Regions from separate parts of the Streptomyces sp. NPDC101234 genome, predicted to be linked through region 3. Evidence: riboswitches for the same ligand, from Rfam matches in the RefSeq annotation. Region 3 holds a riboswitch; each other region holds the start of a gene.
The links. Region 3 has a riboswitch for cobalamin ahead of ACIRR9_RS11665 (prenyltransferase/squalene oxidase repeat-containing protein). Riboswitches for the same ligand answer to the same signal wherever they lie in the genome.
Positions count from the first base shown of each region.

Region 1: it holds a riboswitch for cobalamin, as region 3 does, so the genes downstream of both, ACIRR9_RS03240 (ribonucleoside-diphosphate reductase subunit alpha) here and ACIRR9_RS11665 (prenyltransferase/squalene oxidase repeat-containing protein) in region 3, are expected to answer to the same signal.
Region 2: it holds a riboswitch for cobalamin, as region 3 does, so the genes downstream of both, ACIRR9_RS39290 (cobalamin biosynthesis protein) here and ACIRR9_RS11665 (prenyltransferase/squalene oxidase repeat-containing protein) in region 3, are expected to answer to the same signal.
Region 4: it holds a riboswitch for cobalamin, as region 3 does, so the genes downstream of both, ACIRR9_RS07165 (CbtB-domain containing protein) here and ACIRR9_RS11665 (prenyltransferase/squalene oxidase repeat-containing protein) in region 3, are expected to answer to the same signal.

Region 1 covers NZ_JBIWOA010000001.1:688,738-696,497, forward strand. The annotation lists gene ACIRR9_RS03215 (cytochrome P450) at 1-903, shown strand, start outside; gene ACIRR9_RS03220 (helix-turn-helix domain-containing protein) at 928-1,893, opposite strand; gene ACIRR9_RS03225 (hypothetical protein) at 1,987-2,199, shown strand; gene ACIRR9_RS03230 (hypothetical protein) at 2,234-3,013, shown strand; gene ACIRR9_RS03235 (ribonucleotide-diphosphate reductase subunit beta) at 3,029-4,057, opposite strand; gene ACIRR9_RS03240 (ribonucleoside-diphosphate reductase subunit alpha) at 4,057-6,417, opposite strand; cobalamin riboswitch at 6,542-6,674, opposite strand; gene ACIRR9_RS03245 (GNAT family N-acetyltransferase) at 6,720-7,226, opposite strand; gene ACIRR9_RS03250 (ATP-binding protein) at 7,384-7,760, shown strand, end outside.
Region 2 covers NZ_JBIWOA010000028.1:74,939-82,698, forward strand. The annotation lists gene cobN (cobaltochelatase subunit CobN) at 1-2,339, opposite strand, end outside; gene ACIRR9_RS39285 (cobyric acid synthase) at 2,336-3,844, opposite strand; gene ACIRR9_RS39290 (cobalamin biosynthesis protein) at 3,841-4,791, opposite strand; cobalamin riboswitch at 4,891-5,033, opposite strand; gene ACIRR9_RS39295 (hypothetical protein) at 5,187-5,414, opposite strand; gene ACIRR9_RS39300 (anion permease) at 5,433-6,674, opposite strand; gene ACIRR9_RS39305 (lysozyme) at 6,789-7,613, opposite strand.
Region 3 covers NZ_JBIWOA010000005.1:215,236-222,995, reverse strand. The annotation lists gene ACIRR9_RS11680 (ABC transporter ATP-binding protein) at 1-316, opposite strand, end outside; gene ACIRR9_RS11675 (energy-coupling factor transporter transmembrane component T) at 313-1,500, opposite strand; gene ACIRR9_RS11670 (SCO2322 family protein) at 1,493-2,110, opposite strand; gene ACIRR9_RS11665 (prenyltransferase/squalene oxidase repeat-containing protein) at 2,107-3,321, opposite strand; cobalamin riboswitch at 3,434-3,558, opposite strand; gene ACIRR9_RS11660 (hypothetical protein) at 3,729-3,893, shown strand; gene ACIRR9_RS11655 (hypothetical protein) at 3,946-4,077, shown strand; gene ACIRR9_RS11650 (NAD(P)/FAD-dependent oxidoreductase) at 4,164-5,582, shown strand; gene ACIRR9_RS11645 (nuclear transport factor 2 family protein) at 5,605-6,057, opposite strand; gene ACIRR9_RS11640 (MBL fold metallo-hydrolase) at 6,098-7,222, opposite strand; gene ACIRR9_RS11635 (glycoside hydrolase family 3 N-terminal domain-containing protein) at 7,313-7,760, opposite strand, start outside.
Region 4 covers NZ_JBIWOA010000003.1:145,732-153,491, forward strand. The annotation lists gene ACIRR9_RS07150 (BTAD domain-containing putative transcriptional regulator) at 1-3,325, shown strand, start outside; gene pgm (phosphoglucomutase (alpha-D-glucose-1,6-bisphosphate-dependent)) at 3,521-5,161, opposite strand; gene ACIRR9_RS07160 (CbtA family protein) at 5,391-6,146, opposite strand; gene ACIRR9_RS07165 (CbtB-domain containing protein) at 6,169-6,390, opposite strand; cobalamin riboswitch at 6,427-6,567, opposite strand; gene ACIRR9_RS07170 (enoyl-CoA hydratase/isomerase family protein) at 6,635-7,678, opposite strand; gene ACIRR9_RS07175 (LysR family transcriptional regulator) at 7,759-7,760, opposite strand, start outside.

The DNA.
Region 1 (7,760 bases), on a different contig from region 3:
GCCGTCCGTATCGCCGCCCGCTGCCTGCTGCGCGGCGAGTACATGGACGAGCGCGCGGAGCGGCTCAGCGTCGATCTCGCGAGCGTCTTCCGCGGTATGTACCGCCGGATGGTCGTACCGCTGGGCCCGCTCTACCGGCTGCCGCTGCCCGCCAACCGTGAATTCAACCGGGCACTGGCCGATTTGCATCTCCTCGTCGACGAGATCGTCGCCGAGCGCCGGTCATCTGGTCAAAAGCCGGACGATTTGCTGACGGCATTGCTCGCGGCGAAGGACGAGAATGGCGACCCCATCGGGGAACAGGAGATCCACGACCAGGTCGTCGCGATACTCACCCCCGGCAGCGAAACAGTCGCCTCCACGATCATGTGGTTGCTCCAGGTGCTCGCCGAACATCCGGAACACGCCGAGAAGGTACGGGCCGAGGTCGAATCCGTGACGGGCGGTCAACCGGTTGGTTTTGAGCACGTGCGGCGGCTCACGCACACCAACAATGTCGTCGTCGAGGCGATGCGTCTGCGTCCCGCCGTATGGATATTGACGCGGCGCGCCAAGACCGACACCGAGCTCGGCGGCTATCGCATTCCGGCGGGCGCCGACATCGTCTACAGCCCCTACGCCATCCAGCGCGACCCGCACTCGTACACCGGGCACCTCGACTTCGACCCGGACCGCTGGCTGCCGGAACGGGCCAAGGACGTGCCGAAGCACGCCATGAGCCCCTTCAGCGTCGGTAACCGCAAGTGCCCCAGTGACCACTTCTCGATGACCCAACTGAGCCTGATCACGGCGGCGTTGTGTGCCAAGTACCGCTTCGAACAGGTATCCGGGTCGGACGACGTGACCCGGGTGGGAATCACCCTGCGCCCCCAGCGCCTGCTGCTGACGCCTGCGCCCTGGTGACGGCCTCCTGATACCGGCGCGCGCTCAGGCGGCCTGTGGCCCCCGGAACGTGCGCCGGTAGGAGTTCGGTGTGGTGCCCAGCGCCTTCACGAACTGGTGCCGCAGCGCGGCCGCCGTACCGAAACCGGTGCGGTCCGCGATGGCGTCCATCGTCTCGTCCGTCCCCTCCAGCAACTCCTGTGCCAGCAGCACCCGTTGCCGAAGGACCCAGCGGTACGGCGTGGTGCCGGTCTCCTGCTGGAAGCGGCGGGCGAAGGTGCGCGGCGACATCAGGGCGCGGGCGGCCAGCTGCTCGACGGTGACCTCCTCGTCCAGATGCTCCGTCATCCAGGCCAGCACCCCGCCCACCGTGTCGCAGGGGCCCGCCGGCAGCGGGCGCTCGATGTACTGGGCCTGTCCGCCGTCCCGGTGCGGGGGCACCACCATCCGGCGGGCGATCTTCGCGGCGACCTCCGGCCCCTGGGTCTTGCGCACGATGTGCAGACAGGCGTCGATGCCGGCGGCGGTGCCGGCCGAGGTGATCACCGGGTCCTCGTCGACGTACAGCACGTCGGGCTCGACCCGGGTGCGCGGGAAGCGGCGGGCCAGCTGCTGCGCGTGCCGCCAGTGCGCCGCGCACCGCCGCCCGTCCAGCAGCCCGGCCGCGCCGAGCACGAAGACTCCGGAGCAGACGCTGAGCACCCGGGCGCCCCGGTCCACCGCCCGGCGAAGGGCGGCGAGCAACTCAGGGGGATACTCCCGGGCGATGTTGGAGTCGGAGGCCGGGACCGCGATCAGATCGGCCTCGTCGAGGCGGTCGAGGCCGTACGGCGTGGAGACGGTGAGGCCGGGCACATGGGTGCCGAGCGCCGCTCCCTCCGCCGAGACCACGGCGAAGTCGTACACCGGCAGCCCCTCGTCGGAGCGGTCGAGGCCGAAGACCTCGCAGACCACTCCGAGTTCGAAGGGGTGCACACCGTCCAGGAGCACTGTCGCCACGTTCTTCAGCATCCTGCCAGTCTGCCTCGGCTCTGGCGGTTATTCGAGGGTGTACGGCAGTCCTGCCACTCACGGTCAGGCCTGTCCGGAGCCACAGTGGTGTCCATGAATGGAAACCAGATCGAAGGTCTCGTCGGAATGGTCCTGGTCCTCGGGATCCTCGTCCTCATGGCCCTCCCCTCCGTGCTCGGCGTGCTGCGCGACCGGCGCCTCGACCGGCAGATCAGGGAAGCGCGGCAGCTCAGGGAGGCGCGGCGGACCGAGGGAGCCGGGCGCGGCCGGAAGACCGAACACCGCAGGACGTCCGTGATCGCTTAGCCTTCCCTGGCACGCGCACGACAAGGGGAGGACCATGCGAGGCAGAACGGCCTGGGCCGCGGCCGGCGGGGCGGCGGCCCTGCTGCTGACGACGGCGACCGGAGCGCACGCGGAGGGGCGGGGCGACATCCGGGTGGTGAAGACGGTCGTCAACAACGGCGGCAATGTCATCGTGGGCACGTCGAAGACCATCCGGTACCCGGTCGACATCACCGTCAGGGACAACTCCGGGGTGAAGAAGCTGACGGATGTCTTCACCTTCAACAAGACGAACGGCTACACCTTCGCGACCTGGGACGGCGACTCGTCCTGCACGAAGAAGAGCACGACCACCTCGGTGTGCCGGGCGACGCTGACCATCGACCCCGCCTGGATCGCAGACAGCGACACCATCGACAGCAACAGGGTCGCCGGTGTCTGGCGGATCGACGCCACCGTCAAGGCGAACGACGGCGACTACTGGATCTCCGACCACATCGCCGAGTACAAGGTCAAGCGAGCCGCCCGGCTCACCACGGTGATCGCGCCCGAGAAGGCCGCCAAGGGTGCCGCGGTGACCGTCACCGGCAAGCTGTCGCGGGCCAACTGGGAGGACCGGAAGTACCACGGGTTCCCCGGGCAGCAGGTCAGGCTCCAGTTCAGGAAGAAGGGCGCCGCCCAGTACGGCACGGTGCGGACCGTGACGACGGACGGCGCCGGAAAGCTGAGCACCAGGGTGACCGTCACCTCGGCGGGCAGCTGGCGCTGGTACTTCCCCGGCACGACGACCACCTCGATGCGGGTGTCGGCCGGGGACGCACTCGACCTGAAGTAGCCGGCCCAGGGCGGCTCAGAAGTCCTCGTCGAGGTCGACGGTGCCCTCCACCGCCACCTGGTACGCGGACGGGCGCCGCTCGAAGAAGTTGGTCAGCTCCTGGACGCCCTGCAGCTCCATGAAGGAGAAGGGGTTCTCCGAGCCGTACACCGGAGCGAAGCCGAGGCGGCCGAGCCGCTGGTCGGCGACGCACTCCAGGTACTGGCGCATCGACTCGGTGTTCATGCCCGGCAGACCGTCACCGCACAGGTCACGGGCGAACTGCAGCTCCGCCTCGACGGCCTCCCGCAGCATGTCGGTGACCTGCTGCCGGAGTTCGTCGTCGAAGAGCTCCGGCTCCTCCTTGCGGACCGTGTCCACGACGTCGAACGCGAAGCTCATGTGCATCGTCTCGTCACGGAACACCCAGTTGGTGCCCGTGGCGAGACCGTGCAGCAGACCCCGGCTGCGGAACCAGTAGACGTACGCGAAGGCGCCGTAGAAGAACAGGCCCTCGATGCACGCGGCGAAGCAGATCAGGTTGAGCAGGAAGCGGCGGCGGTCGGCCTTGGACTCCAGCCGGTCCAGGTTGTCCACCGAGTCCATCCACCGGAAGCAGAACTCGGCCTTCTCCCGGATGGAGGGGATGCTCTCGACCGCCGCGAAGGCCGCCGTCCGGTCCTCCGGGTCGGGGAGGTAGGTGTCCAGCAGGGTCAGATAGAACTGGACGTGGACGGCCTCCTCGAAGAGCTGCCGGCTCAGGTAGAGGCGCGCCTCCGGGGAGTTGATGTGCTTGTACAGCGTCAGCACCAGGTTGTTCGCGACGATCGAGTCGCCCGTCGCGAAGAACGCCACCAGACGGCCGATGAGGTGCTGCTCGGCCGGCGTGAGCCTGGCGAGGTCGGCGACGTCCGAGTGGAGGTCGACCTCCTCCACGGTCCAGGTGTTCTTGATGGCGTCCCGGTAGCGCTCGTAGAAGTCCGGGTAGCGCATGGGGCGCAGAGTCAGCTCGAAGCCCGGGTCGAGCAGGTTTTTGGACGTCACAGCCTTGTTCTCGCTGGTCATTACTGGCAGGCCTCGCAGGACTCGGGGTTCTCAAGGGAGCAGGCGACGGCGTCTTCGGGGGTCGTCTGCTGGACGGGGATGGTGGCCTGGGCCTGGGCGGCGCGGGCGATACGGGTCGCCGGACGCGAGCGCAGGTAGTACGTCGTCTTCAGGCCCGACTTCCAGGCGTACGCGTACATCGAGGAGAGCTTGCCGATCGTCGGCGTCTCCAGGAAGAGGTTCAGGGACTGGGCCTGGTCCAGGTACGGGGTCCGGGCGGCGGCCATGTCGATCAGACCGCGCTGCGGGATCTCCCACGCCGTGCGGTAGAGCCGTCGTACGTCCTCGGGGATCCACACGAAGTCCTGCACCGAGCCGTTCGCCTCGCGCAGCGCCTCACGGGTGCGGGCGTCCCACACGCCGAGGTCCTTGAGGTCCTGCACCAGGTAGGAGTTGACCTGGAGGAACTCACCGGAGAGCGTCTCGCGCTTGAAGAGGTTGGAGACCTGCGGCTCGATGCACTCGTACACGCCCGCGATGGACGCGATGGTGGCGGTGGGCGCGATGGCGAGGAGCAGGCTGTTGCGCAGGCCGGTGGTCGCGATCCGCGCACGCAGCGCCGCCCACCGCTCGGGCCAGGTGAACTCGACGCCGTAGTGGTCGGGGTGCAGCACACCCTGCGCGGTACGGGTCTTCTCCCAGGCCGGCAGCGGGCCGTTGCGCTCGGCGAGGTCGGCGGAGGCCTCGTACGCGACGAGCATGATCCGCTCGGCGATCCGGGTGGAGAGCGCCTTCGCCTCCGCCGAGTCGAAGGGCAGCCGCAGCTTGAAGAAGACGTCCTGGAGGCCCATCGCGCCGAGGCCGACGGGACGCCACTTGGCGTTGGAACGGCCGGCCTGCTCGGTCGGGTAGAAGTTGATGTCGACGACCCGGTCGAGGAAGGTGACGGCGGTGCGGACGGTCTCGTCCAGCCGCTCCCAGTCGATGTCCCCGCCGGTCACGAAGGCTCCCAGGTTCACCGACCCCAGGTTGCAGACCGCCGTCTCGCCGTCGTCCGTGACCTCCAGGATCTCCGTGCAGAGGTTGGAGGAGTGGACGACATGGCCGGGGACGGCCGTCTGGTTCGCGGTGCGGTTGGCCGCGTCCTTGAAGGTCATCCAGCCGTTGCCGGTCTGCGCGAGGGTGCGCATCATCCGGCCGTACAGGTCACGGGCCGGGACCGTCTTGCGCGCGAGTCCGTCGGCCTCGGCCTTGCGGTAGGCCGCGTCGAACTCCTCGCCCCACAGGTCCACCAGCTCCGGGACATCGGCGGGGGAGAAGAGGGACCACTGCCCGTCGGCGTTCACCCGGCGCATGAACTCGTCCGGGATCCAGTGCGCGAGGTTCAGGTTGTGCGTACGGCGGGCGTCCTCACCCGTGTTGTCGCGCAGCTCCAGGAACTCCTCGAGGTCGGAGTGCCAGGTCTCCAGGTAGACCGCGGCCGCGCCCTTGCGCCGACCGCCCTGGTTCACCGCGGCGACCGAGGCGTCCAGGGTCTTCAGGAACGGCACGATGCCGTTGGAGTGTCCGTTGGTGCCGCGGATCAGCGAACCCCGGCTGCGGATCCGGGAGTACGACAGACCGATGCCGCCGGCGTGCTTGGAGAGGCGGGCGACCTGGTGGTAGCGGTCGTAGATGGAGTCCAGCTCGTCCTTCGGGGAGTCGAGGAGGTAGCAGGACGACATCTGGGGGTGCCGGGTGCCGGAGTTGAAGAGGGTGGGGGAGGAGGGGAGGTAGTCGAGGCGGCTCATCAGGCGGTAGAGCGCGGTGACTTCGTCCAGTGCGCGCGCGGTGTCGTCCTCGGCGAGACCGGCGGCCACCCGGAGCATGAAGTGCTGGGGCGTCTCGATCACGCGCCGGGTGATCGGATGCCGGAGCAGGTAGCGGCTGTGGAGCGTGCGGAGCCCGAAGTAGCCGAAGCGGTCGTCGGCGTCCGGGTCGACGAGGGCGTCCAGGCGGGCCGCGTGCAGCCGTACGAACTCGGCGGTCCGGTCGGCGATGAGCCCCTCCCGGTGCCCCACCGCCACGGACTCGGTGAAGGACGTCACGCCCTGCGAGGTGGCCTCGGCGCGGACGGAGACCGTGAGCAGACGGGCGGCCAGCCGCGAGTAGGCGGGGTCCTCCGAGATCAGGCCGGCGGCCGCCTCCGTGGCCAGCTCGCGCAACTCCGCTTCGTCGGCCCGCGCGGACCGGCCGCGCAGCGCGGCGGCGGCGACCCGGCCGGGGTCGGCGTCGGGGAGGTCGGCGGTCAGCTCGGTCAGGGTCCGCAGCAGCGCGGTTCCGGGACCGTCCTCTTCCACGGAGATGGTCGCTGAAACCGGGTCGGCTGGCGCGATGGTCACGTGGGGCTCTCCCTCGCTCGGCACAGGGCCTGGCGGAGGGCAGGAGGCAGCACACGGGCGAGCGCACGCGTGTCGCGTCCCCGGCCCACTCCACGAGGCCCGGACGTCAGAACACCCGGGCCGGATGGCCGGATGTGCTGTCGGCAGGTCCTCGGACTGACTCCTGCGCACAGATGTGCGCAAGTACACCGTTGCGGGACAGTTCCGGATTCGCACCGGATTCCCCTGTGGTGACAGCGAGCATGAGCATACATCTAGTGCCGGGCTGTCGTGTCACCCCCAGATGTTGTGTCGCGGTGGTGTCAGAGCGTCAGCTCGTAGGTGAGGAGAGTGATGTCGTCCAGCTCCGGCAGCGGATTCCAGTCCCGCTCGGGTGTGCGGACGAAGCCCAGCCGTTCGTAGATCCGGTGGGCGGCGAGCATGGTGCGCTGTGTGGAGAGCACGACGCGGAAGCAACCCGTGGTGGCACGGGCCCGCTCGACACAGGCACGTACGAGTGCCTCGCCGGCGCCCTGGCCCCGGGCCGCGCGGTCGACCGCGAGCATCCGGATCTCGGCCTCCCCGGGGCGCGCGATGTCGGCCATGGGACCACCGGCGGGGACGAAGGTGACTCCGCCGAGGAGACTGCCGTTCCGTACGGCCACGAGTATGTCGGCCGCGGCCGCCCGCCCGGCCACGTCTCTCAGCTCGCCCAGGTAGCTGTCGCTCTCCCCGAAGTCGAGAAGGCCGTCCCGGAGGTAGGCCTGAGCGGTGATCTCGCCGAGGGCTTCGTACTCGGCGGGGTCGGCCGGCCGGATCCTGATGTCCATGCCGCCGAGTCTGCCGGAGGCCCCCACTGCCCAGCCACGGTGTTTCCGCCGTGGTGCGGCCGGGTTGCGGGCAGCGGTGGGAGTGATTCCATGGAACTAGGTGTGGTCGCCCCCTCGGTTCCTTGGCCCCGAGCACAGATCTCGGAAGGAATTCGCCATGACGAGGGTCGTCCGTCACCCGCCCGGCAAGGAGCGGCCGCGCTCCGCGCAGATGGCGACACTTGGTCCGAGACGCGCGGGCAGCCGGGCCGGATGCCGACTCGCCCGCCACTGGCACTCCCTGATGATCCGTCTGGAGGCCCGCCGGGGGACCGCCCGCCCCAAGAAGTGGCGCAGATGGGCCTCCTACGCCAATGTCACCAGGCTGATCTGGCTGGTCGCCGTGCTCACGCTGCTCGCGTGGATCATCGAGGGCCTGTACATCGTGGGCGTGCACCACACCACCGAGTTCGAGCACTGGCGGGAGAAGAGCAAGGCGTTCGACATCGTCTTCAAGTTCGTCGGTCCGATACTCGCCGCTTCGATCGCCGCCGC
Region 2 (7,760 bases), on a different contig from region 3:
TTGCAGGCGAACTCCAACACCGCGACAGCTTCCGGGAGTTCGCTGCCGACGACCTCGCGCACGAGCGCACGGCTCTCGGCGGCGGCCCACTCCCGCTGCTCCATGCCCTCCGCGACCCGGCGGCACAGCTGCTCCAGCAGGTCGATCGCGTCGGCCGCCGTACGGGACGGACCCTCGACGAGATCCGACAGCTCGACCGGCACCTTCACCGGCGCCCCCGGCTCGGCCAGCAACTCCTTCTCGACCAGACCGAAATGCGTGGCGAAGGCGGCGCGCAGCCCGGGCAGCGCGTTCGCCTGCCCGCCCCACACCTGCGAGGCCCGCAGCACGGCCAGTACGAGGTTCACGCGCGGCTCGCCGACCGGCCCGCCGCCGAGAATGTGCAGGCCGTCGCGGATCTGCACATCCTTGATCTCGCACAGATAGCCGTCGATGTGCATGACGAACTCGTCGAAGTCGCCGTCGTCCGGCTGCTCGTCCACATGCAGGTCGTGGTGGAGCTCGGCCGCCTTGACCAGCGTCCAGATCTGCGCCCGTACGGCCGGCGCCTTGGCCGGGTCCAGGTCGGAGACGAGCGCGTACTCGTCGAGCAGCTGCTCCAGCTTGGCGAGGTCGCCGTAGGTGTCGGCACGGGCCATCGGCGGCACCAGGTGGTCGACGACCGTGGCGTGCCCGCGCCGCTTGGCCTGGGTGCCCTCGCCGGGGTCGTTGACGATGAACGGGTAGATCAGCGGCAGCTCGCCGAGGACCGCGTCCGGCGCGCAGCCGGCGCTCAGGCCGAGCCCCTTGCCCGGCAGCCACTCCATGGTGCCGTGCTTGCCCATGTGCACGATCGCGTCCGCGCCGAAGGAGTTGTCCAGCCAGCGGTAGGCGGCCATGTAGTGGTGCGACGGCGGCATGTCGGGGTCGTGGTAGATCGCGATCGGGTTCTCGCCGAAGCCGCGCGGCGGCTGGATCATGACGACGACGTTCCCGAACTGGAGGGAGGCGAGCACGATGTCGTCGCCGTCCACGTACAGGTTGCCCGGCGGTTCGCCCCACGCCTCCGTCATCGCGTCCCGCAGCTCCGGATCGAGCTTCTCGAACCACGCCCGGTAGTCCGCGAGCGGCACCCGGGCGGGCGCGGAGGCCAGCTGCTCCTCGGTCAGCCACTCGACGTCGTGTCCGCCGGCCTCGATGAGACGGTGGATCAACTCGTCGCCGCCGGAGGGGTATTCGGAGACTCCGTAACCGGCCGCCTTGAGGGCGTCAAGGACGCGCACCGCAGAAGCAGGGGTATCGAGGCCGACCGCGTTGCCGACCCGGGAGTGCTTGGTCGGGTACGCGGTGAAGACCAGCGCGACCTTCTTCTCGGCGTTCGGCTTGTGCCTGAGCCGGGCGTGCCGTACGGCGATTCCGGCGACGCGTCCGGCCCGCTCCGGGTCGGCGACGTACACCGGGACGTCGTCCGGGCCCTGCTCCTTGAAGGAGAAGGGGACCGTGATCAGCCGTCCGTCGAACTCCGGGATCGCGACCTGCATCGCCGCGTCCATGGGGGAGAGGGCGGCGTCCGACTCGGCCCAGGTGCTGTGCGAGGAGGTGAGGCAGAGTCCTTGCAGGACGGGAATGTCGAGGTCGGCGAGGGCGCCGATGTCCCAGGCCTCCTCGTCACCGCCCGCCGAGGCCTGGGAGGCGTGGGTGCCGCCCGCGGCCAGGACGGTGGCCACCAGCGCGTCGGCGCCCGCGAGGATCTCGTACAGCCCGGCGTCCGCCCCGCGCAGTGAACCGCAGTACACCGGGAGGGCGTTGGCGCCGTGCGCCTCGATCGCGTCGCACAGGGTGTCCACGAAGGCGGTGTTGCCGCTGAGTTCATGGGCCCGGTAGAAGAGCACGCCGACGGTCGGGCGGCCTTCGGCCAGGGGACGCTCGCCGTGGACGCCGTACTCCGGCATCTTCTGCGGCTCGTCGAACCCCTCACCGGTCAGCAGCACGGTGTCGGACAGGAACCGGGACAGCTCCAGCAGGTTCGCGGGCCCGCCCTCGACGAGGTACCTGAGGGCCTCGGCCACCACACCGGCCGGCACCGACGACTCCGCCATCAACTCGGCGTCCGGCACCGCCTCGCCGCCGAGCAGCACGGTCGGGATCCCGGCGGCCTTCAGCACGGCGAGCCCGTCCTCCCAGGCGCGCTTGCCGCCGAGCAGCCGTACGACGGCGATGTCCGCGCCCTCGACGAGCGCGGGCAGCTCCTCCGTGACGTCGACGCGCGTCGGATTGCCGATCCGGTAGTCGGCACCGGAGGCGGCCCGGGCCGCCAGCAGATCGGTGTCGGCGGTCGACAACAACAACACTGTGCTCATGCGGGCGCTCCCGGTGGAATGAAAGGCAGTCCTTGCGGCGCGCCCGACTCGATGAGCCGCCAGAGCGCGTCCGTGTCCGCGTGCTGTTCGATCAGGTCGCCGAGCCGGTCGAGCTGCTCCTCGCGCAGCGCGGCGAACGAGGTGTCGGGGGCCGGCACGAACCGGCGGCCCGCGGCGGCCGCCACCTCGCGCAGAAAGGCCCGCCGGAAACCGTCCGACTCCAGGGAGCCGTGCCAGTGGGTGCCCCAGGTCTGCCCGACCCGGCAGCCGTCCAAGAAGGGCTCCCCGCCGGTGACTTCGGCGACCCCGTGGTGGATCTCGTACCCCTCGACCCGCTCGCCGAGGGCCTCCCCGACGGGCCGGGTGAGTGTCTTCTCGCGGGCGAACCGGACGCGTACGGGCAGGATCCCCAGCCCGTCCACCTGCCCCCGCCGGCTCTCGACGTCGTCCTCGATGTGCTCGCCGAGGATCTGGAAGCCACCGCAGATGCCGAGGACCGGCCGCTGCTCGGCGGCCCTGCGCCGCAGCGCGTCCGCGAGGCCGCGCTCCCGCAGCCACTCCAGGGCCCGGACCGTCCCCCGGGTCCCCGGGACCACCACGAGATCGGCGTCGGCCAGCTCCTCCGGCCGGTCCACGAACCGCACCACGACACCGGGTTCGGCGGCCAGCGCGTCCACGTCCGTGAAGTTGGACATCAGCGGGATGGCGCACACGGCGACCCGCAGCACGTCCTCGCCGACGGGCGGGGCGGTGTTCGACTCACGGACGGTCCCGCGCAGGGAGACCCGGAGCCCGTCCTCCTCGTCGATGCCGAGGCCGTGCCGGAAGGGGAGGACGCCGTACGTCTGTCGTCCTGTCAGCCCGTGCAGCATGTCGAGGCCGGGCTCCAGCAGGGAGACGTCGCCGCGGAACTTGTTGACGAGGAACCCGGCGACGAGGGCCTGGTCCTCCGGCGAGAGCAGGGCGACGGTGCCGAAGAACGACGCGAACACGCCCCCGCGGTCGATGTCGCCCACCACCAGCACGGGGAGCCGCGCGTTGCGCGCGATCCCCATGTTCACGATGTCGGTCCGGCGCAGATTGATCTCGGCCGGACTGCCCGCCCCCTCACAGATCACCGCGTCATACGTGCCCCGCAACTCGGCGAGACAGTCGAGCACGGTCCCGAGCAGCTTCTGCTGCCGCCCGCCGTGGTATCCGCGCGCGCTCAGCTCACCGACCGGCTTGCCCAGCAGCACGACCTGACTGCTCTGCTCGCCACCGGGCTTGAGCAGCACGGGGTTCATCAGCGCGGTCGGCTCGACCCGGCAGGCCTGCGCCTGCATGGCCTGCGCCCGCCCGATCTCGGCCCCCTCGCGCGTCACGAAGGAGTTGAGGGACATGTTCTGCGCCTTGAAGGGCGCGACCTTGACGCCCTGTCGCACCAGCCACCGGCAGATACCCGCGGTGACGACACTCTTGCCGGCGTCCGAGGTGGTGCCGGCGACGAGAAGACCACCGTTCATGACGTACGTCCCTTCCGTCCCTTCGCGGCGAGGCGCGCGGCGACGGTCACGCCGAGCGCGAGCAGACCGACACGACGGGAGAGCCGTACCGCCCGCCGGATGTCCGCGACCTCCACGGCCCGCCCCTGCGTGTTCAGCACGGGCCGGTGCTCGACCCGTCCCGCATACGACAACGTCCCCCCGAGCCGCACCCCCAACGCCCCCGCGAACGAAGCCTCCACGGGCCCCGCGTTGGGACTCGGATGCCTGGCCGCGTCGGCCCGCCAGGCCCGTACGGCTCCACGGGCATCCCCACCGGCGGCCGTCGCCAGCACGGCCGTCAGCCGCGCCCCCGGCCACCCGGCGACGTCGTCCAGCCGTGCGGAAGCCCACCCGAACCGCCGGTACCGGGCCGACCTGTGCCCGACCATGGCGTCCAGGGTGTTGACGGCGCGGAACCCCACCAGCCCCGGCACACCGGCCAGGGCTCCCCACACCAGCGCGCCCACGACCGCGTCACTGGTGTTCTCGGCGACGGACTCCACGACGGCACGGGCGATCCCGTCGGCGTCCAGGGCCTGCGGATCCCGTCCGCACAGATGCGGCAGCCGGGCACGGGCGGCCTCGACGTCCCCCGCCTCCAGGGCCCGCCCGATGGTCCGCGCCTCGCGCGCGAGCGACGTCCCGCCGACAACCGCCCATGTGGCAGCGGCGGTCAGCGCGACGGAAGCGGTGGTCGACGGTCGTACGACCCGCTGGGCCACGGCCCCCAGAGCCACGGCGCCGCCGGCGCACACGGCGGTGTGCAGAGCGCCCCACCCGCGATCGTCCCGCCACAGCACCTTTTCCACGGCCCCGGCCGCCCGTCCGAACACGGCGACCGGATGCCCCCGGCGCGGATCGCCGAGCAGCAGATCACCGAGAAGGCCGGCGGCGGCGCCGTACGCGAAGACGCGATCGGCACCCATCGGCTCAGCCGGCCGTGGGGTCGGGGACGAGCCGGGTACTGAACCTCGATCGGCAGCCGCACATGGCGTTATGTCCTCACTCAGGGTGTCCGCGCCCTGGTTCGACGAGACCGGCGGTGAGAGTTCCTGGCTCCCGGGGCTACCTACCCCGGTGACAGTGGCGGGACCGCGCCGGATTCACACCGGCTTCCTCTCTTGCCGCCGTACATGGCTCCGGCAGTCCACCATGCCCCCGGAAGACCCGTCAACTTGCCGTTGACCTGCGAGGGGAGAGTGTGCGAAGGCCCACATCGGGTGCCCTGCGGGGCTCCTGGGACATGCCGAAGGCTCCTTCCCGAGCGGGTCGGGGAGGAGCCTTGTCGGTCGTGTCCGGGTCTCGGCGGCGACGGTCCCGGTCAGGCCTTCGCCACGATCAGGTGGATGCCGTACGCCACAGCTGCCGCGCAGGCCGCGAAGCAGACGTAGGCGGCCGTCACGGCCAGGGCCGCGGAGTTGCCCTGGGCCGTGGCGCGGGCGCGGGCGGAGAGGCCCTTGATGCCGAGGGTGAAGAGGGCCACCAGGCCCACGGTGGCCACGAGGCTGACGCCGAAGACGGAGCCGATGGCTGCCCAGTCGATGCTCATGTTGGTTCTTCCTCGGGGTCAGACGGTGGCGGCCGGGTCGGTCGCGGCAGCGGCGGCGGGGGAGGGGATGGTGGCCGTGAGGCCGTCGGTCACCGGGCCCGCGGGCGGGGGAGTGACCGCGGCGATCGCCGTGGTGACCACGCCGGCCGGTTCCTCGGCCGCGGTGTCGTTGACGTTGGCGCTGTCCACGACCTCGCGGCGGGAGAGCTTCCAGATCGCCGCGCCGGCGGCCACCAGGAAGACGCCGACGGCCGCCGTGCCCCAGTCGCCGAGGTCCGTCACGGACTCGGCGAGCGCGCCGACCAGTGCGGCCGCCGGGAGGGTGAGCACCCAGGCGACGAGCATGCGGGTCGCGGTGGACCAGCGGACGGTGCCGCCCTTGCGGCCCAGGCCCGCGCCCATCACCGAACCGGAGACGACGTGCGTGGTGGAGAGGGAGAAGCCGAGGTGGGAGGAGGCCAGGATGGCGGTGGCCGCGCTGGTCTGGGCGGCGAAGCCCTGCTGCGGCTGAAGGTCGGTCAGGCCCTTGCCCATGGTGCGGATGATGCGCCAGCCGCCGATGTAGGTGCCGAGCGCGATGGCCAGACCGGCGGAGAGGATGACCCAGGTGGGAGGGTTCGAGCCGGGGGCGATGGAACCGCCCGCGATCAGCGCGAGGGTGATGATGCCCATCGTCTTCTGCGCGTCGTTGGTGCCGTGCGCGAGCGAGACCAGGCCGGCGGAGGCGATCTGGCCGGCGCGGTAGCCCTTGCGGGTGGCCTCGTCGTCGGCGTTCTTCGAGAGCGCGTAGGAGAAGCGGGTGGAGAACATCGCCGCGAGACCCGCGACGACGGGGGCGGCGACCGCCGGGAGCAGGACCTTGGCGACGAGCACGTCGCCGTGGACGGCGCCGAACCCGGCGGAGGCGACGGTGGCGCCCACCAGACCGCCCATCAGGGCGTGCGACGAGCTGGAGGGCAGACCCACCAGCCAGGTCACCAGGTTCCAGAGGATGGCGCCGACCAGGGCGGCGAAGATGACCTCGGGACGAATGCCGTTCTCGTCGACGAGGCCCTTGGAGATCGTGTTGGCGACCTCCACGGAGAGGAAGGCGCCCACCAGGTTGAGCGCGGCGGACATGGCCACCGCGATCTTGGGCTTGAGCGCACCGGTCGAGATGGTTGTGGCCATCGCGTTGGCGGTGTCGTGGAAACCGTTCGTGAAATCAAACGCGAGTGCGGTTACCACCACAATCGCGAGGATCAGCGAGAAGTTTTCCATTTACCCAGGCAATCGTTCGAAGTCATTGGTTGTTGGACCGTAGGCAACCTGGGTGAACGGGAGGTGAACTGGGGTGGACTTGGGGGTGTCTATGACGGAGGGCCGTCATTCCGCTTACGGTCCGACGGCCCGGTCGCCGCTTGGCTGGTGGCCCTTGGCGAACGACCTCAGCCGGCTCGCCGACCCGTTGAAGAGATTCTGGTCACCCGGCAGGCTGCCGCTGTTGTCGTACTGCCAGAAGGTCCAGGACGACCATCCGGCCGGCAGCGCCCCGGCGTCCGCCGAGCCGTGCCGGGCGATCCACAGCGCGTGGTCGGCGGCGAAGGCGCTGCTGCCGCCGGTGCACAGGTTCCACCAGTGGGTGGTCGTGTAGATCACCGGCCGCCGGCCGGTCTCCCGGTGCAGTTCGTCGCTGAAGGACCTGATCCAGTCGACCATCCTGGCGCTGCTCATGCCGTAGCACTTGTGCTTCTTGTCGTACGGGTCGTACTCGACGTCGAGCGCGGGCGGCAGCGTCCAGCCGTCCGCGGTCCAGGTGCCGCCGTGGCTCACGAAGTACGCGGCCTGCTCGGCGCCCGACGACTTGTCCGGCAGGGCGAAGTGGTACGCGCCCCGCATGATCCCGGCGTCGCGTGCGCCCGCGTACTGCTGGTCGAAGTACGGGCTCTGGTAGGTGGTGGACTCGGTCGCCTTGATGTATACGAACTCGGCGCCCTTCGCCTTGACGCTCGGCCAGTCGATGTCCTTCTGGTGCGAGGAGACGTCATGCCCCCTCGGCAGGCTCCCGGCGGACGCCGGTGTCCCGGCGAACGCGATCGCGGTCCCCGCGGACGCGAGGGCGAGCGCCGCCACGGACGCCGCCAGGGTGCGGACGCGGACGCGGACGCGATGGCGATGGCGCCGACGGTGGTGGCGGGACGGAATGCGGTCACAGGCCATGTTTCCCCCCGGAATGGCAGCGTGTGCGAAAAATCGTCCAGAGATTATTGGAAGATCGGCGTATGATCGGCGATCTTCAGCCAAGGGTGGAGATAGAGCAGTTTGTGGCGATTTGCTCTCTACTGATCTCGGGATGTCCGGCCTAAA
Region 3 (7,760 bases):
AGGCCAGTTCGTCCTCCACCGTGTCGGTCACGAAGTGCGCGAGCGGATCCTGCCCCACCGTGCCGACGACATCGGCGAGTTCGCGCGGCTTGTGGGTCCGGGTCTCCCGCCCCGCGACCGTCACCCGGCCGCGCAGGGTGCCCCCGGTGAAGTGCGGCACCAGCCCGCTCACGGAGTTGAGGATCGTCGACTTGCCGGTGCCGGACGGGCCGACGAGCAGGACGAGTTCACCTTCCGGCACCTCGAAGTCGACGCCCTGGACGGCGGGTCGGGCCGCGCCCTCGTACGTCACGGAGACATCCTCGAAGCGGATCACGGCGACTCCTTCGGCACGATGAAGGCGGGCAGCAGACCGAGCAGCACGGCGGCCGCCGGCCACAGCGGAAGCGTGGGGGCGACCAGCGGTACGACCCCGGGATGCAGGGCGTCCGGATCGCGCACCGATGCCAGGGTGAGCAGGGCGGCGACGGCGGCGCCCGACCCGGACACCAGCCAGGCACGCGCGTCCCACGGATCCGGCCGGTAGCGGGTCCGCAGCGAACGCCGGCCCCCGAGCCGCAGCCCCGCCAGCGCGGCACCGACCCCGGCCAGCAGCACGGGCAGCCCGTAGCCGCCGCCCTCCGCGGTGAGCAGGCCGTACGTTCCCGCACAGACGCCGAGCAGACCGCCGAGGGTGAGCGCGGCCGTCGTACGGCGGACCCGGGCCGAGACGTCGGCACTGCGGCCGTAACCGCGCGCGTCCATCGCGGCGGCGAGGGCGACCGAGCGCTCCAACGCGCCCTCCAGTACGGGGAGTCCGACCTGCAGCAGACCGCGGACACCGGAGTCGGGACGGCCGCGCAGCCGGCGGGCGGCACGCAGCCGCTGGACGTCGGCGATCAGATTCGGCGCGAAGGTGAGGGCGACGACCACGGCCACGCCCAGCTCGTACAGCGCGCCCGGGAGGGACTTGAGGAGCCTGGCCGGGTTGGCGAGCGCGTTCGCGGCGCCGACGCAGATCAGCAGGGTGGCGATCCGGAGACCGTCGTAGAGGGAGAAGACGAGCGCCTCGGCGGTGACCCTGCCACCGAGCCGGATGCCCTGCGCCCAGTGGGGGAGGGGGACTTCGGGGAGGGTGAGAAGGGTGTGCGAGCCGGGGATCGGGGAGCCGAGGACCACGGTGAAGGCGAGACGGACGAGGAGCACGGCGAGGCCGAGCCTGGCGAAGGCGGAGTAGGACCGCGCCCAGGGCGCCCGGCTCCGGCAGACGGCGACGACGTAGCCGGTCACCGCGATGAGGAGGGCGAGGAGCAGAGGGTTGCCGGTACGGGACGCGGCAACCCCGAGGAAGAGCGACCAGAGCCACCAGGCGCCGGGGTGAAGGGTCCGCGTGCGGCGGGGCGGCGCGTTGTGGCCGACGTGACTGCGGCGCCCCTTCAGGGGCGCGGGGCTGAGACATATGCGGCTCCGCCGCGTGGGCGCGACCAGCCCCCACGCACCCGCACTGTGACGATCACGCATCCTTCCGCCGCCGCGCCTGCCAGACCGCCCCCGCGGCCAACACCACGACCACTCCCACCCCGGCCAGCAGCCCAACAGACGGCCCGCTGCCCGACGTACCACTCGCCGCCACTTTCTCTCCGCACCCCTTCTCGGGATACCCGGCGATCGCACACAACAACGCGTTCGTGTCGTACCGCAACGGCTTCGCCACAGCGGCCAGCGCCTCCGCCGTCGTCGCGTCCCCGGACACCACCGCGCACACCGTCCGCCCCGCCGGCGGCCGCTCGCCGGACGGCGCGTCCGCCGTCGTACCGAAGTCGATGACCAGCGCGACCCGTTTCTTGCCCCGCACTGCCGGCGTGTCCGCGCAGATCGTCCCGAAGTCCGCCGCCCCGCGCGGCCGCGACGCGTCCGCCGAGTCCTCGCTCACCGCGAAGCGGAAACCCTCCACCGCACCGTCGGCGGGCTGCGCGGTCGAGGGGCCCTGCGTGGCGTACGTCCAGCGCGAACCGTCCCGCTCCCAGAAGGACCAGTAGCGGTAACCGGCGGCCTGGGCCGGCCCCGCCGCGGTCCCCCAGACCAGGAGCGCGGTCATGAGCAGCAGCGCGGCCCGGCGGACGGCGGTCACAGCTGCCGCTGCTTCCGGCGGCCGCTGAACAGGAAGCCGATGCCGATACCCGCGACGAGACCCGTGCCGACGATCCACCACACACCGGTGCCCGACGACTTCTTCGCCCCGGTGTGCTCGGCGGCAGCCGCCCGCGGGGCCGGTCCCGTCGCGTTCAGCGCCGTCACCAGGTCCGTACCGCCGAAGTCGCGCGGATCCGCGCCCATCGCATGCGCCGCGAAGATCAGCTCGGCGTAGGCCGCGGGCCCGCTCTGCTTCGCCCACTGCGCGGAGTTCGCCGTCAGCCAGGCGTACGGCTTCTTCGCCGGCTTCGTCCAGCCCTGCGCGGCCATGGCGACGACCGCGTCGGCGGTGTTGCCGTAGTCCGGCTGGGGCTTGGCACCGGGGAGCGCGGAGACCAGGTAGCCCTTCTCGTGCACGGCGTCCGCGAGGTACTCGGCGCCGTTGCGGGCCACCTCCTCCCGGGTGAGGGCCTTGTCGGAGTTGGCGCAGATGTATCCCTCCGCCGGGGCCTTGCCGGCCGTCGCCGCGAACCCCTTGCCGAGGGCGCCGAGCACCCCGGCGGCCGTGGCGTCCGCGTTGGCGGACAGCTTCCCCGTCTTGTCCGGCTGGTAGGCGAGGCCACCGCCACCGCCACCGTCCTGGTCGCAGGGGATGGACCACTTGGCCAGCAGGTCGTACGGCGTCCGGTCCGCGCTCGCGCCGGCCGCCGCGAGGGCGCCGATGACCACACCGGTGGAGTTGGTGTCGCTGGGCGAGCCAGGGGCGTAGCCCCAGCCGCCGTCCTTGTTCTGCTGCGACTTCAGCCAGGTCACGGCCTTGCCCACGGCGGAGTCGTGGCCGCCGACCGCCTTCAGTGCCTGTACGGCGGCCGCCGTGCTGTTCGTGTCGACCGTCACCTTGGCGTCGCAGGCCGCCGTCGGCTCGGCGCGGAACGCGGCGAACGCGCCGTTCGCGCACTGCTGCCCGGCCAGCCAGTCCACCGCCTTCGCGGCCGGGGTCACCCCGACCGTGTGCTGGGCGAGCAGGGCGAGCGACTGGCGCCAGACGCCGTCGTACTTGGGGTCCGTGCTGCCGTACAGCCCCGACGGGAGCACCGCGGAGGCGGACGGGGACGGATCGTCGGCGGCCAGTGCGGTCATCGTGGGCATGGCGGCGCCGATGACGGCGGTGGCGGCCAGCACCGCGGCGCTGCGGCGGAGGACGTTCATGGTCGGCGGGTGCCTCTCCCTGTGGGGGAGCCGGGCAGCACGGGACACCCCGGCGGCTCGGCTCCGTAACCTCGACGGTGCCGTGCGCCGACGGACACCGGCGCACCTGAGCCGATCAACGTCCGCGCGGGGCAGTCCGGCTCGCCGCACGGAACGGCTCACGGTTGCGGGTCAGCGCCGGAATTACACCGGCTTCCCCCCGTACGGGTGATGACGACCCCGCTACTTTACCGGGCGTCAACAAGAAGCTGAGGGGCGGCTGTGCGGAGACCGTTTCGTCATGGTCGCGCCATGACGGGGAGACTGCTCGGCTCGGGGCGTTCGGCCGATGTGTACGAGATCGACGAGGCGTGGGTGCTGCGCCGTGAGCGGGGCGACCGGGGGACTCGGCGGCCAAGGGCGCGCTGATGACGTACGCATGGGAGCACGGATACCCGGTGCCCCGGGTGCGGCCCTCCGGCTCCCGGACCGACCTGGTGATGGAGCGGCTGTCGGGGCCGACCACGCCGGCGGTACTGCCGGCGGGCGGGATGGGTTGTCGCGTCTGGTGGGCGGCACGGGTGATTCGATAGCCTCGCGACTGCTCGGCCGACCGACCGACGACGCACGTCCAGGGGGACCTTGGTGAGCGACGCCCATGCCCCGCTGACCGGCGTACCGGAACGGCTGGGGGAGCTGTCCTGCCGCACCGGAATCCCCGTCGGGGTCGTCGCCGAACTGCTCGGCGCCGCCTTCGAGGGTGCCGCCGCCAACTGAGCCGAGCGCCCGTGCATTTCAGTCCACCCGGGTCGGAACCGCCCTCCTCGAACAGGGGGCGGATGTCGCAGAAAGCCTCAGCACTCATGTCTGACAGAGCCACCGCAGCGGTCCGTCGTACCGCGATCGTCATCGGCGGCAGCACCGCCGGACTGCTCGCCGCCTCGGTCCTCGCCACCCGCTTCGACGAGGTCACCGTCGTCGAGGCCGACCGGCTGCCCGCGGGCCCCGCACACCGCAAGGGGCTGCCGCAGGCCAGACACGCCCATCTCCTGTGGTCGGGCGGCGTGGCCGCCCTCGAAGACCTGCTCCCCGGCATCACCGGCGAACTCGTCGGCAAGGGCGCCGGACTCATCGACGTGATGAAGGACCTGGTCAGCAAGGCGCCTTCGGGACACTGGTTCCGGCGGTTCACCGACTCCCGGCACAACATGATCGTGTGCAGCCGTGACCTGCTGGACGCGGTGATCCGCGCGGACGTGCTCGGCAGGCCCCGGGTGACGCTGCGGGACGGCACCCGGGTGGCGGGGCTGGTCGGAGACCGCGACCGGGTGACCGGCATCCGCATCTCGGACGACGACGAACTCGGCGTCCTGCACGCAGACTTGGTGATCGACGCGAGCGGCCGGGGCTCCCGGACGCCGGACTGGCTGACGGAGCTGGGCCTGCCGCCGGTCGTGGAGCGCGTCGTGGACGCCGGGGTGGCCTACGCCAGCCGCGTCTACGAGGCCCCGCCCGCGACCACCGCCGTGCCCCGCTACCCGGTCGTCAACGTCCAGGCCGACCCGCGCAACGCCCCCGGCCGCGGCGGGGTCCTCGTCCCCATCGAGGGCGGCCGCTGGCTGGTCACCGTCTCCGGTACGCGGGGCGGACAACCGACCGCCGATCCGGCCGAGTTCGGGCCCTTCGCCCTGACCGGCCTCAAGGACCCGATCATCGGCCGGCTGATCGCCAACGCCAAGCCGCTGACCGACCCGGTGACCACCCGCAGCACGGCCAACCGCCGCCGCTACTACGAGAACGCCCCCGCCTGGCCGGAGGGCTTCGCGGTGATCGGCGACGCGGTCGCCGGCTACAACCCCGTCTACGGCCACGGCCTCTCGGTCGCCGCCCAGAGCGCGATCGCGGTCCGCGAGGTGCTCGACCGGCACGGTGCGGGCGCTCCGGGCACCGCCCGCCGTATCCAGCGCGCGGTGGCCCGCCCGGTGGGCAACGCGTGGAACCTGGCCGTGGGACAGGACGCGTACTACCCCGGAGCGGCACCGGAGCCGCCGACGGCGGTGGAACGCCTGCTCACGGCGTACGTCGACAAGGCGGTGGCGGCGGGCTCGGAGAACCCGCGCGCACTGCACGGACTGCTGGACGTGATGAGCCTGAAGACGGCCCCGACGCGGCTCTTCGCCCCCGACATGCTGTGGAACATCTTCTTCGGGGGCCGGAAGGGGCCGTTGGGAGAGGTGCCGTTGTCGACGGCGGAGCGGGCGGCGGCGGGGCTGGAGGGGTAACTCACGGGGACAAAGGGGCACTTCACCCGCTCGCCTGCGGAGTCGGCCCGCCGAAGGGGAGGACCAGGGAGCGGGAGGACAGCAGCCATCGGCCGCCGAGGCGCCGGAACGTGTCCTCGTACTGGCCGATCTGGACGGGCGGCCCGGCCGGCACCGTGCCCCCCTCGTAGCCGTCGACGCGGTACGTCTGGAAGTACGACGTGGCCGTCGCCGTGTCCGGTCCGGTGACCGTGACCAGGATGTTGGACATGATGCGTCGGGACAGCCGGCCCGCCGGCCGGGAGCCGAAGTACGCGGCCAGCGCCTCCCGTCCTGCGGCCCGCCGCCCGTCCCCGGGCGGCGGCCACTCCCACCAGCCGTCCGCCGTGAACAACTCGGCGACGGAGGACGGCCGGCCGAGATCGAGCCGGTGGACGAAGTCGATGACGAGGCGCTCGCAGGCGCGTTCGGCGAGGAGTTGCTCCAAGGGATCCATGCGACTGTCTAACAGCGGGGGACCGCGTCCGGCGACCGGATTACACCGCCACGTACGTGGCCGGCTCGCTCCCCGCCACCTGCTCCGCGCGCCCCAGCTTCACCAGGCGCCGTAGATGGGCCTCGGCCTCCGACACCGCGATGTTCCTCGATCCGTAGGGGATCTGCTCCCAGGGCCGGTTCCACTCCATCCGTACCGCCAACTGCCAGGCGGTGAGCGGATGCTGGAGGAGGGTGAGGAGGCCGGCGAGGCGTTCCTCGTGGTGGGTGAGGAGTTCCCGTACCCGCCCCGGTGCGTCGGTGAAGGTGTGCTGGTGGGCCGGGAGGACCTCGGCGGGGGCGAGGCGGCCGATGCGTTCCAGCGAGTCGAGGTAGTCGCCGAGCGGGTCGGTGACCTCCCCCACGCTCGGCTGCGCTCGCGCGGGGGGACCCCCACCGTCCTCGGGGTCCTCGTACAGCCCGATGTGCGGGGTGATCTCGGGGAGGAGGTGGTCACCGGAGAACAGACGGCCGTGGCCGGGGAGTCGGCTCGGGTGTTCCTCCTCCAGGTGCAGGCAGACATGACCGGGCGTGTGCCCGGGTGTCCAGACGGCGCGCAGCCGGCGGCCCGGCAGGTCGAGGAGTTCGCCGGGCACGATCTCCCGGTCGGGTAGGGCGGGGGACAGGCCGGGCAGGGAGCGGCCACGACGGCCTCCGCGCAGCGGCGCCACATGCTCCTCGGGCGCACCGGCGGCGGTCAGCTTCGCCTCCATGTAGCTGAACCACCGCTCGGACCTGGTCTCCCGCGTCCGCCGTACGATCGCCGCGTCGGCCGCGTGCATCGCCACCCACGCCCCGGACGCCTCCCGCACCTGCCCCGACAGCCCGTGATGGTCGGGATGGTGATGCGTGATGACGACGCCGTACACCTCCCCGACCGCCGTACCGCACCCGCCCAGCCCCGCCACCAGCACATCCCACGACCCGGGATCGTCCCACCCGGTGTCGACCAGCACCGGCCCGCGGTCGGTGTCGACGACGTACACCAGGGTGTGGCCGAGCGGGTTGTCCGGGATGGGCACCTCGACGGAGCGCACGCCCCCGCCGTGGTCGTGCACGGTCACCTCCGACCGCACCGCCACCGCCGGCTCGCCCTGCCCGTCACGCTCGTTCCGACCGTTCGTCATTCCGCCGCCCTCCGCCCCCGCACCGCCGCACGGCTCCTGCTCACTATAGCCAGAACTGATTACGCGTCAGATTTCCGCGGGGGAAACCGACTAGGAGCAGAGATTCACGTGCCGGACGGCCAGGACGTGCCCCGCCGCGTCGATGAGGCGGCTGCGGGCGAGCTTTCCGCCGGTCACCGCGTTGGTGATCGCCGAGGCGATCGAGGACGTCTGGGAGCCGACATTGCTTCCCAGGTCGAACATGACCATGTCCGCACCGGAGCGCAGGGCCTGGACGGCGGCCGCAGGGATGGTGAAGCCGGCGCCGGAGATCGCCTTGGCGCTGAGCGAGTCGGTGACCACCAGCCCCTTGAAGCCCAGCTTGCCGCGCAGCTCGGAGCTGATCACGGTGGGCGACAGGCTCGCCGGATTGGTGGCCAGGCCCGGCACGATGTTGTTGGAGACCATGATGGCCGGGGCGCCGGCCTTGATGGCCGCGGTGAACGGCGGGATCCCCACCTTCTGCAGGGTGGACCAGGGCAGGGTGCGGGCGGGGCCG
Region 4 (7,760 bases), on a different contig from region 3:
GCTGCGTTTGCGAGTCCTGGGTCCGCTGGGTGCCGAAGTCACCGGGACACCGGTCGAGTTGGGTGCTCCGCGGCAGCGTGCCGTACTGGCGCTGCTGATCGCGGCCCGGGGCGGGGTGGTACCGGTCGACCGGATGGCGGACGCGCTCTGGCGGGGTGAGCCGCCGGCGAAGGCGACCGTGTCGCTGCACGCCTATCTGTCCAACCTGCGCCGGTCGCTCGAACCAGGGCGGCCGCCGCGTGCGCCGGCCACCGTTCTGGTCACCGCGCCACCGGGATACGCCCTGAGGCCGGCCCAGGACGCGGTGGACGCCTGGCGGTTCGAGACCTGGGTCGGGCGCGCCCGTGACGCCCCGGCCGAGGAGGCGCGGCGGCTGCTCGCCGAGGCGCTCGGCTGGTGGCGGGGGCAGGCCTTCGCCGAGCACGCGGACGAGGACTGGGCCGCCGCCGAGGTGGCCCGGCTGACCGGGCTGCGCGCCGAGGCCCGCGAACTCGCCGTCGCCGCCGAGCTGCGCACCGGCCGGGCGGCGCAGGCCGCGGCCGACGCCGAGTCGCTGGTCCGGGAGGGTCCCCTGCGCGAGGAGGGCTGGCGGCTGCTCGCGCTCGCCCAGTGGGCCTGCGACCGGCAGGCCGACGCCCTCTCCTCGCTGCGCCGCGCCGCCGCCGTGCTGCGCGACGAGCTGGGCTGTGATCCCGGGCCCGCGCTGCGGGACCTGGAGCGCGCCGTACTCGACGGGCGGCTCGACGTGCTGCGCGCGGCCGTTCCCGAGCCCGCCGCCGTCGTCCTGCCCCCGCGCACCGGGCGCGGTCTGTTCGTGGGCAGGGACGCCGAACTGCGTGCCGTGGACGCGGCCGCCCGGGACGCACGGCAGGCGGGCGGTGTCGTCCTGGTCACGGGCGAGGCCGGCGCGGGCAAGTCCGCGTTTCTCGACCGGGCCGCCGTCCGGCTCCGGGAGGCCGGCTGGCGGGTGGTGATCGGCCGCTGCCCCGAGTACGAGGGCGCACCGCCCGCCTGGGCCTGGGTGGAGGCGCTCGGCTCACTCGCCCGCGAGGTCCCGCCGGACAGGCCCGACGAACTGGCCGTGCTGCTGCGGGAGCCGGAGAGCGCGGCCGCCCCGACCCGCGACGAGGCCACCGCGGGCCGCTTCCGTATGCACCGCGCCTTCGCCGCCTGGCTGCGCACCGCGGCGTCCGGGGCGCCCCTCGCCGTCCTCCTCGACGACCTGCACCGCGCCGACGCCGAGACGCTCGCCCTGGTCGAGGCGGCGGCTGCCGTCACCGGGGTCCCCCTGCTCACCGTCGCCGGTTACCGCCCCGCCGAGGTCGGCGACCACCTTCTCAAGACCCTCGCCCACCTCGCCCCGGCCGCCCCGCACCGGATCGCGCTCGGCGGCCTGCCCCCGCACGACACCGCCACCCTGGTCGACGCCGTCTGCGGGGCGCCCGTGGATCCGGCGACCGTGACCGCACTGGCCGAGCGCACCGGCGGCAACCCGTTCTACGTCCTGGAGAGCGCCCGTCTCCTCGCCGACGAGGGCGCCCTGGTCGCGATCTCCGAGGTCCCCCAGGGGGTGCGTGACGTGCTGCGCCGACGCCTCGCGCTGCTGCCCGCCGCCGCGCGGTGGGTCGTCCAGCTCACCGCGGTGCTGGGCCTGGAGGCCGAGGTGTCCCTCCTCGTCGACGCCGCCGAACTGGACGAGGAACAGGTGCTGGAGGGCCTGGACGCGGCGCTGGCCGCCGACCTGCTCGCCGAACCCGGGCCCGGCCGCGTCCGGTTCGTGCACGCCCTGGTCCGTGACACCGTCTACGCCGGCCTGTCCGGCGTACGGCGCTCCCGGCTGCACGCCCGGGTCGCCCGGCTGCTGCGCCACCACCGACCGGGCGAACTCGCGGCCCTGGCCCACCACTTCGCCCGCTCAGGCAGCGCCGCCGACGCCCCGCTCGCCGTCGACTACGCGCTGCGGGCCGCCGAGGCCGCCGAACGGCGGTACGCCCATGACGTCGCCGTCGCGCTCATCCGGCAGGCGATCGACACCCACACCGCGGCCATGGGCGAGGATGCCCAACCCGACGGGCTGATCGAGCTGTTGGTGCCGCTGCTGGGCGCGCAGGTGCGCACCGGTGCGACGGACGCGGCCCGGCGCACCCGGCAGCGGGCGGTGGAACTCGCCGAACAGGCCGACCGCGGCGACCTGGTCGCGGCCGTCTACGGGGCGTGGACCGAGCCCGCGCCCTGGCGCAGCCGGCTCGAAGGACCGTACGACCGGACCGCGCTGTCCCGCCTCGAACGGCTCGCCTCCGATACCGGGCTGGACGGCCCGACCCGCTCCCGCGTCCTCCAGGTCCTCGTCGACGCGGTCGCCGCGGAGGACGCGCCCCGGGCTCTGGAAGCGGCCGACGCCCAGCTCGCGCTCGCCCGTGCCGACGGCGAACCACGGCTGATGGCCGCCGGGTTGATGACCTCGGCGCGGCTGCTGCCGCACGAGACCCGGGCCGCCGTGCGACCGCCCCTGACCGCCGAGTTGCGCGAGCTCGCCCGCACCCACGACCTGCCCGCCTACCGCTGGGTCTGCGAGCACCTCGACGCGATGACCGCCGCCGCCCGCAACGACCCCGCCGCGGTGCACCGGCACACCGCGCAGGGCCTGGTCCTCGCGCGCCGCTACCGCATGGTGTGGGCGCAGGGACTCAGCGCCGCGACCTCCGCGATGCTGGCCGTCGTGACCGGCCGTTTCGAGGCGGCGGAGGCCGGTTATGCCGAGGCCGACACCCTGCTGCAGCGGGTGGGCGCCCACCACGCCACCGGGCTGCGCACGCTCGGGCTGATCAGCATGCGGCTCGCCCAGGACCGGGCGGCCGAGATCGAGCCAATGGTCCGTGCCGTGTACGAGTCGGCGGGCGGCTCGGTCGCGGTGGCCCATGCGCTGGTGCTGGCCCGTCTCGGCAGACTCGACGAGGCCCGGGCCGTGCCCGTCTCGCCGGATCCGCTCCGGGACCATCTGTACGGCCTGGAACTCGACTTCCGCGCCCAGCTCGCCGTACTCCACCGGGATCACGAGGCCGCGGCCGTCCTCCTCGGACACCTGCTGCCGGTGCGGGACCAGCTCGCCGGCGCGGCGGGCGCGGCCTATGCGAGCCGACCGCTCGCGCACGCCCTCGCCGATCTGCACCGGCTGCTCGGCGAGGACCGGGAGGCCGCCGAGGGCTACGCACTGGCCGAACGCACGGCACACGCCTGGGGTTCGGCCCATCTCGCCGCGAGCGCCCACCGGGCCGCCGCGGAGCTGGCCGAGAGCCGGGCGCGCAGGCGCACCTTCGCGACCTGACCGGGCGGACGCGCGGACCCGACCCGGCGGATGCCGGAGGTAACGATCCGGCGGATACGCGAGCCCGGCCCGGCGAATGCGCCGGCCCCATCAGGCGGATGCCGGACGAGGCGGTCCGGCAGGTCCGAGGCGGTCCGGCAGGTCCGAGGCGGCGCGTCGCGCCCGGTGGCGCGGGCGGGCGCGACGCGGGCGGTGTCAGCCGCCGAGGGCCGCGTCGACCACGGCCTTCGCCTCCTCCTGCACCCGGGCCAGGTGGTCGGGGCCCTGGAAGGACTCGGCGTAGATCTTGTACACGTCCTCGGTGCCGGACGGGCGGGCCGCGAACCAGGCGTTCTCCGTGGTCACCTTGATGCCGCCGATCGCCGCGCCGTTGCCCGGCGCTTCGGTGAGCACGGCGGTGACCGGCTCGCCCGCCAGGGTCTCGGCGGTGACCTGGGCCGGGGAGAGCTTGGCCAGGAGGGCCTTCTCCTCGCGGGTGGCCGGGGCGTCGATACGGGCGTAGGCGGGTTCGCCGAAGCGGGCGGTCAGGTCGGCGTAGTGCTCGGACGGGGTCTTGTCCGTCACGGCCGTGATCTCGGAGGCGAGCAGGGCGAGCAGGATGCCGTCCTTGTCGGTCGTCCAGACCGAGCCGTCCCGGCGCAGGAAGGAGGCGCCGGCCGACTCCTCGCCGCCGAACCCGATCGCGCCGCTGACCAGTCCGTCGACGAACCACTTGAACCCGACGGGAACCTCGACGAGTTGACGGCCGAGGTCGGCGGCGACCCGGTCGATCATCGAGGAGGAGACCAGGGTCTTGCCGATGCCGGCGTCCGCCGCCCACTGCTCGCGGTGGCGGTAGAGGTAGGAGATGGCGACGGCGAGGTAGTGGTTGGGGTTCATCAGGCCGGCGTCGCGGGTGACGATGCCGTGCCGGTCGGCGTCGGCGTCGTTGCCGGTGGCGACCCGGAACTCGTCGCGCTTCTCGATCAGCGAGGCCATGGCGTACGGCGAGGAGCAGTCCATGCGGATCTTGCCGTCCCAGTCCAGCGTCATGAAGCGCCAGGTGGGGTCGGTGTAGGGGTTGACCACTGTGAGGTCGAGCGAGTGCCGTTCGGCGATCCGCCCCCAGTAGGCGACCGAGGCACCGCCGAGCGGGTCGGCGCCGATGCGCAGCCCGGAGGCCCGGACCGCGTCGAGGTCGAGGACGCTGGGCAGGTCGTCGACGTAGACGCCCATGAAGTCGTACCGGCCGGTGGTGGGCGCGGCGAGCGCACGCTCGTACGGGATGCGCTGTACGTCCTTCATCCCGCCCGCGATGATCTGGTTGGCGCGGTCCTGGATCCAGGAGGTGGCGTCGGAGGCGGCGGGGCCGCCGCTCGGCGGGTTGTACTTGAAACCGCCGTCGGCGGGCGGGTTGTGCGAGGGGGTGACGACCACCCCGTCCGCGAGGCCGGCCGTACGACCCCGGTTGTGGGTGAGGACGGCGTGCGAGACGGCCGGGGTGGGGGTGTAGCCGTCGGCGCTGTCGACGAGGACGGTGACGCCGTTGGCGGCGAAGACCTCAAGCGCGGTGACCTTGGCGGGCTCGGACAGGGCATGGGTGTCGGCGCCCAGGAACAGGGGGCCGTCGGTGCCCTGGCCGCTCCGGTACTCGCAGATGGCCTGGCTGGTGGCCGCGATGTGGTCCTCGTTGAACGCGGTCGTCAGGGACGATCCGCGGTGTCCCGAGGTGCCGAACGCGACCCGCTGGGCAGGGTCGGCCGGGTCGGGGTGCAGCGCGTAGTAGGCCGTGACCAGCCGGGCCACGTCGACGAGGTCCTCCGGAGCCGCCGGCCGGCCCGCTCGCTCATGCGGCATGAGTCCACTTCCTCCGCAGTCGTTGATCGATCGCTCGGCGCCCATCTTTCCTTGTCAGCGGCGGTGGACGCGAGTGCGGCACCGTCCGTACGCCGAAGACACGGCGGGTTCACGGCGGGTTCACAGCAGCCGCAGGGCCCCTGCGGGCCCGGCGGGCGCACACGAAAGGGCCCCCGGACGGTTCCGGAGGGCCCTCGCGTGTCGTTCGGTGAGCTGCGGACATCCGCCGTCAGTGTGCTGCGGACATCTTCCGTGCGGCGGCCGGAGCCCTCGCCGGCTTCGGGTTGAGCACGCGCTCGGCCAACTCGCCGAACAGCAGCCCGAATCCGCCCCACAGGGTCAGCTGGATGGCCAGTGCCGAGAGCCGGAACCGCCACAGCAGGGTGGCCGGGAAGTCCTTCGGCACCTCGTTGACGACCGGCAGGAACTGGTAGGCCAGCCCGATGACGACGGCGAACGCGACCACCGCGAGCACCGTCGCCCACCAGGTGCCCAGCCGTGGCTGGAGCCGCTTTCCCAGGATGGTCGCGGCGACCGCCAGCAGCACGCTGAGCAGCATCATCAGGAAGTAGAGGGTGGTGCGTTTCCCGATGGTGTCCGGGTCGCCCACCGACGGCGGGTTGGCCGGGTACTTCAGGAACGGCACCACGTACACGGCGAGCAGCGCGCAGCCCGACAGCAGCAGCGCCGTCGCCCGCGGCGAGAAACGCCCGACGCGGCCCAGGGCGAAGCAGAAGGCGAGTGCGGCGATACCGCCGAAGGCGACCCCGTACACCAGCACACCGGTGGCCAGGCCCGCGGTGGACTGCAGGGAGCGGGAGACGACCTCCATCTCGTGCTCGTGCGAGTGGGCGTCCTCGAAGCTGATCGCCTTGTCGACGTTCGGCTCACCCAGCAGGTAGGCGGCGACCAGGGCGAGCACGCCGGCGGCAAGGCCGGCGAGCATGCCCCGCACCAGGAGGTTCCGTACCGTTGCGGAGTTCATGTGATGTACGGCGTCCCTCGCGTCAGTGGCAGGGGAAACCGAGCAGATGGCGGGCGTCGTGCACCCACTCGTGGACGTCCGTGCCGTTGAACACGGAGGTGGCGCCCTGCTCGGCGCCGACGAAGTAGAGCAGGACGAGCATCAGGATGCCGAAGAAGACCGCCCAGGGAGCTATCGCGGACAGCGGCAGCTTGGCGGGAACGGCGGGGGTGTTGGCTGTCGGCGGAGCGACGGTCTGCGCCATGGCAGGACCTCCTCTGGGAGTTCGCGTCCCAACTCGGTGGTGCACATGACGACGGCCACGGGTCTGACTGGCAAGCGCCCGGGGGCTCTTGCATACAGTGGCGCGACCGTGCCGGATTCCCACCGGCTTCCGTCTCGCCGTCGTCGATATCGGACAGACCGTACCGCGTGTGGAAGGTACGGCCAAGACCGCGTCACCGGTCGTGATCTTCGTCTCGCGCCTGGTGGGCGGTCGGCGGCCCGGCTCATCCGGGCGGGGCGAGGCCCAGTTCGCGCTCGCCGAGCGGCGCGAAGAAGCGGTCGACGTCGGCGTCGGTGACCTCGGCGAGGGTGGCCGGGGACCAGTGCGGGTGGCGGTCCTTGTCGACGACCTGGGCACGGATGCCCTCGACCAGGTCATGGGTGGCGAGAGTTGCGCAGGAGACCCGGTACTCCTGGTCCAACACCTGCTCCAGCGAGCCGAGTCGCCGAGCCCGGCGCAGGGACTTCAGGGTCACCTTGAGAGAGGTCGGCGACCTGGTGAGCAGGGTCTCCGCCGCCTGCTTGGCGGCCGGGTCGCCGTGCGCCGACAGCCGCTGGACGATCTCCTCGACGGTGTCGGCCCGGTAGCAGGCGTCGATCCACGCACGGTGGCCGGCCAACTCCCCTTCGGGCGCCGACCGCACATGCCGAGCAAGCGCTTCCGGTACGGGCCGTTCGGCGAGGTCGTCGACGAAGGGCCGGATCGAGCCGGACGGCATGAAGTGGTCGGCGAGTCCGCACAGCAGGGCGTCGGCGGCGCCGATCTGTGCGCCGGTCAGGGCGAGATGGGTGCCCAGTTCGCCGGGGGCGAGGGCGAGCAGGCGGGTGCCGCCGACGTCGGGGACGAAGCCGATCCCGGTCTCCGGCATGGCGATCCGCGAGCGTTCGGTGGCGATCCGGACGCTGCCGTGCGCGGAGACGCCGACACCGCCGCCCATGACGATGCCGTCCATGATCGCGACATACGGCTTGGGGTAGCGGGCGATCCGGGCGTTGAGGTGGTACTCGTCGTACCAGAAGGCGGCCGCGGCGGTGCCGTCGCCGTCGCGGGCGTCGTCGTGGACGGCACGGATGTCACCGCCCGCGCACAGGCCGCGCTCCCCCGCGCCGGTGATGACGACGGTCTCGACGGCCGGATCGTGCTCCCAGGCGGTCAGGGCTTCGGCGATCCGCAGCACCATCGGGTGCGACAGCGCGTTGATCGCCTTCGGCCGGTCGAGGGTGATGTGTGCGGCCCGGCCGGTCGTGTGCAGCAGGACGTCGCTCATCCGGACGCCTCCGTCGGTTCGTGGGCCACGGTGACGCGCATGTTCTCGTCGGTTCCTTCCGGGTCGGGTGGACTCGTCGGTC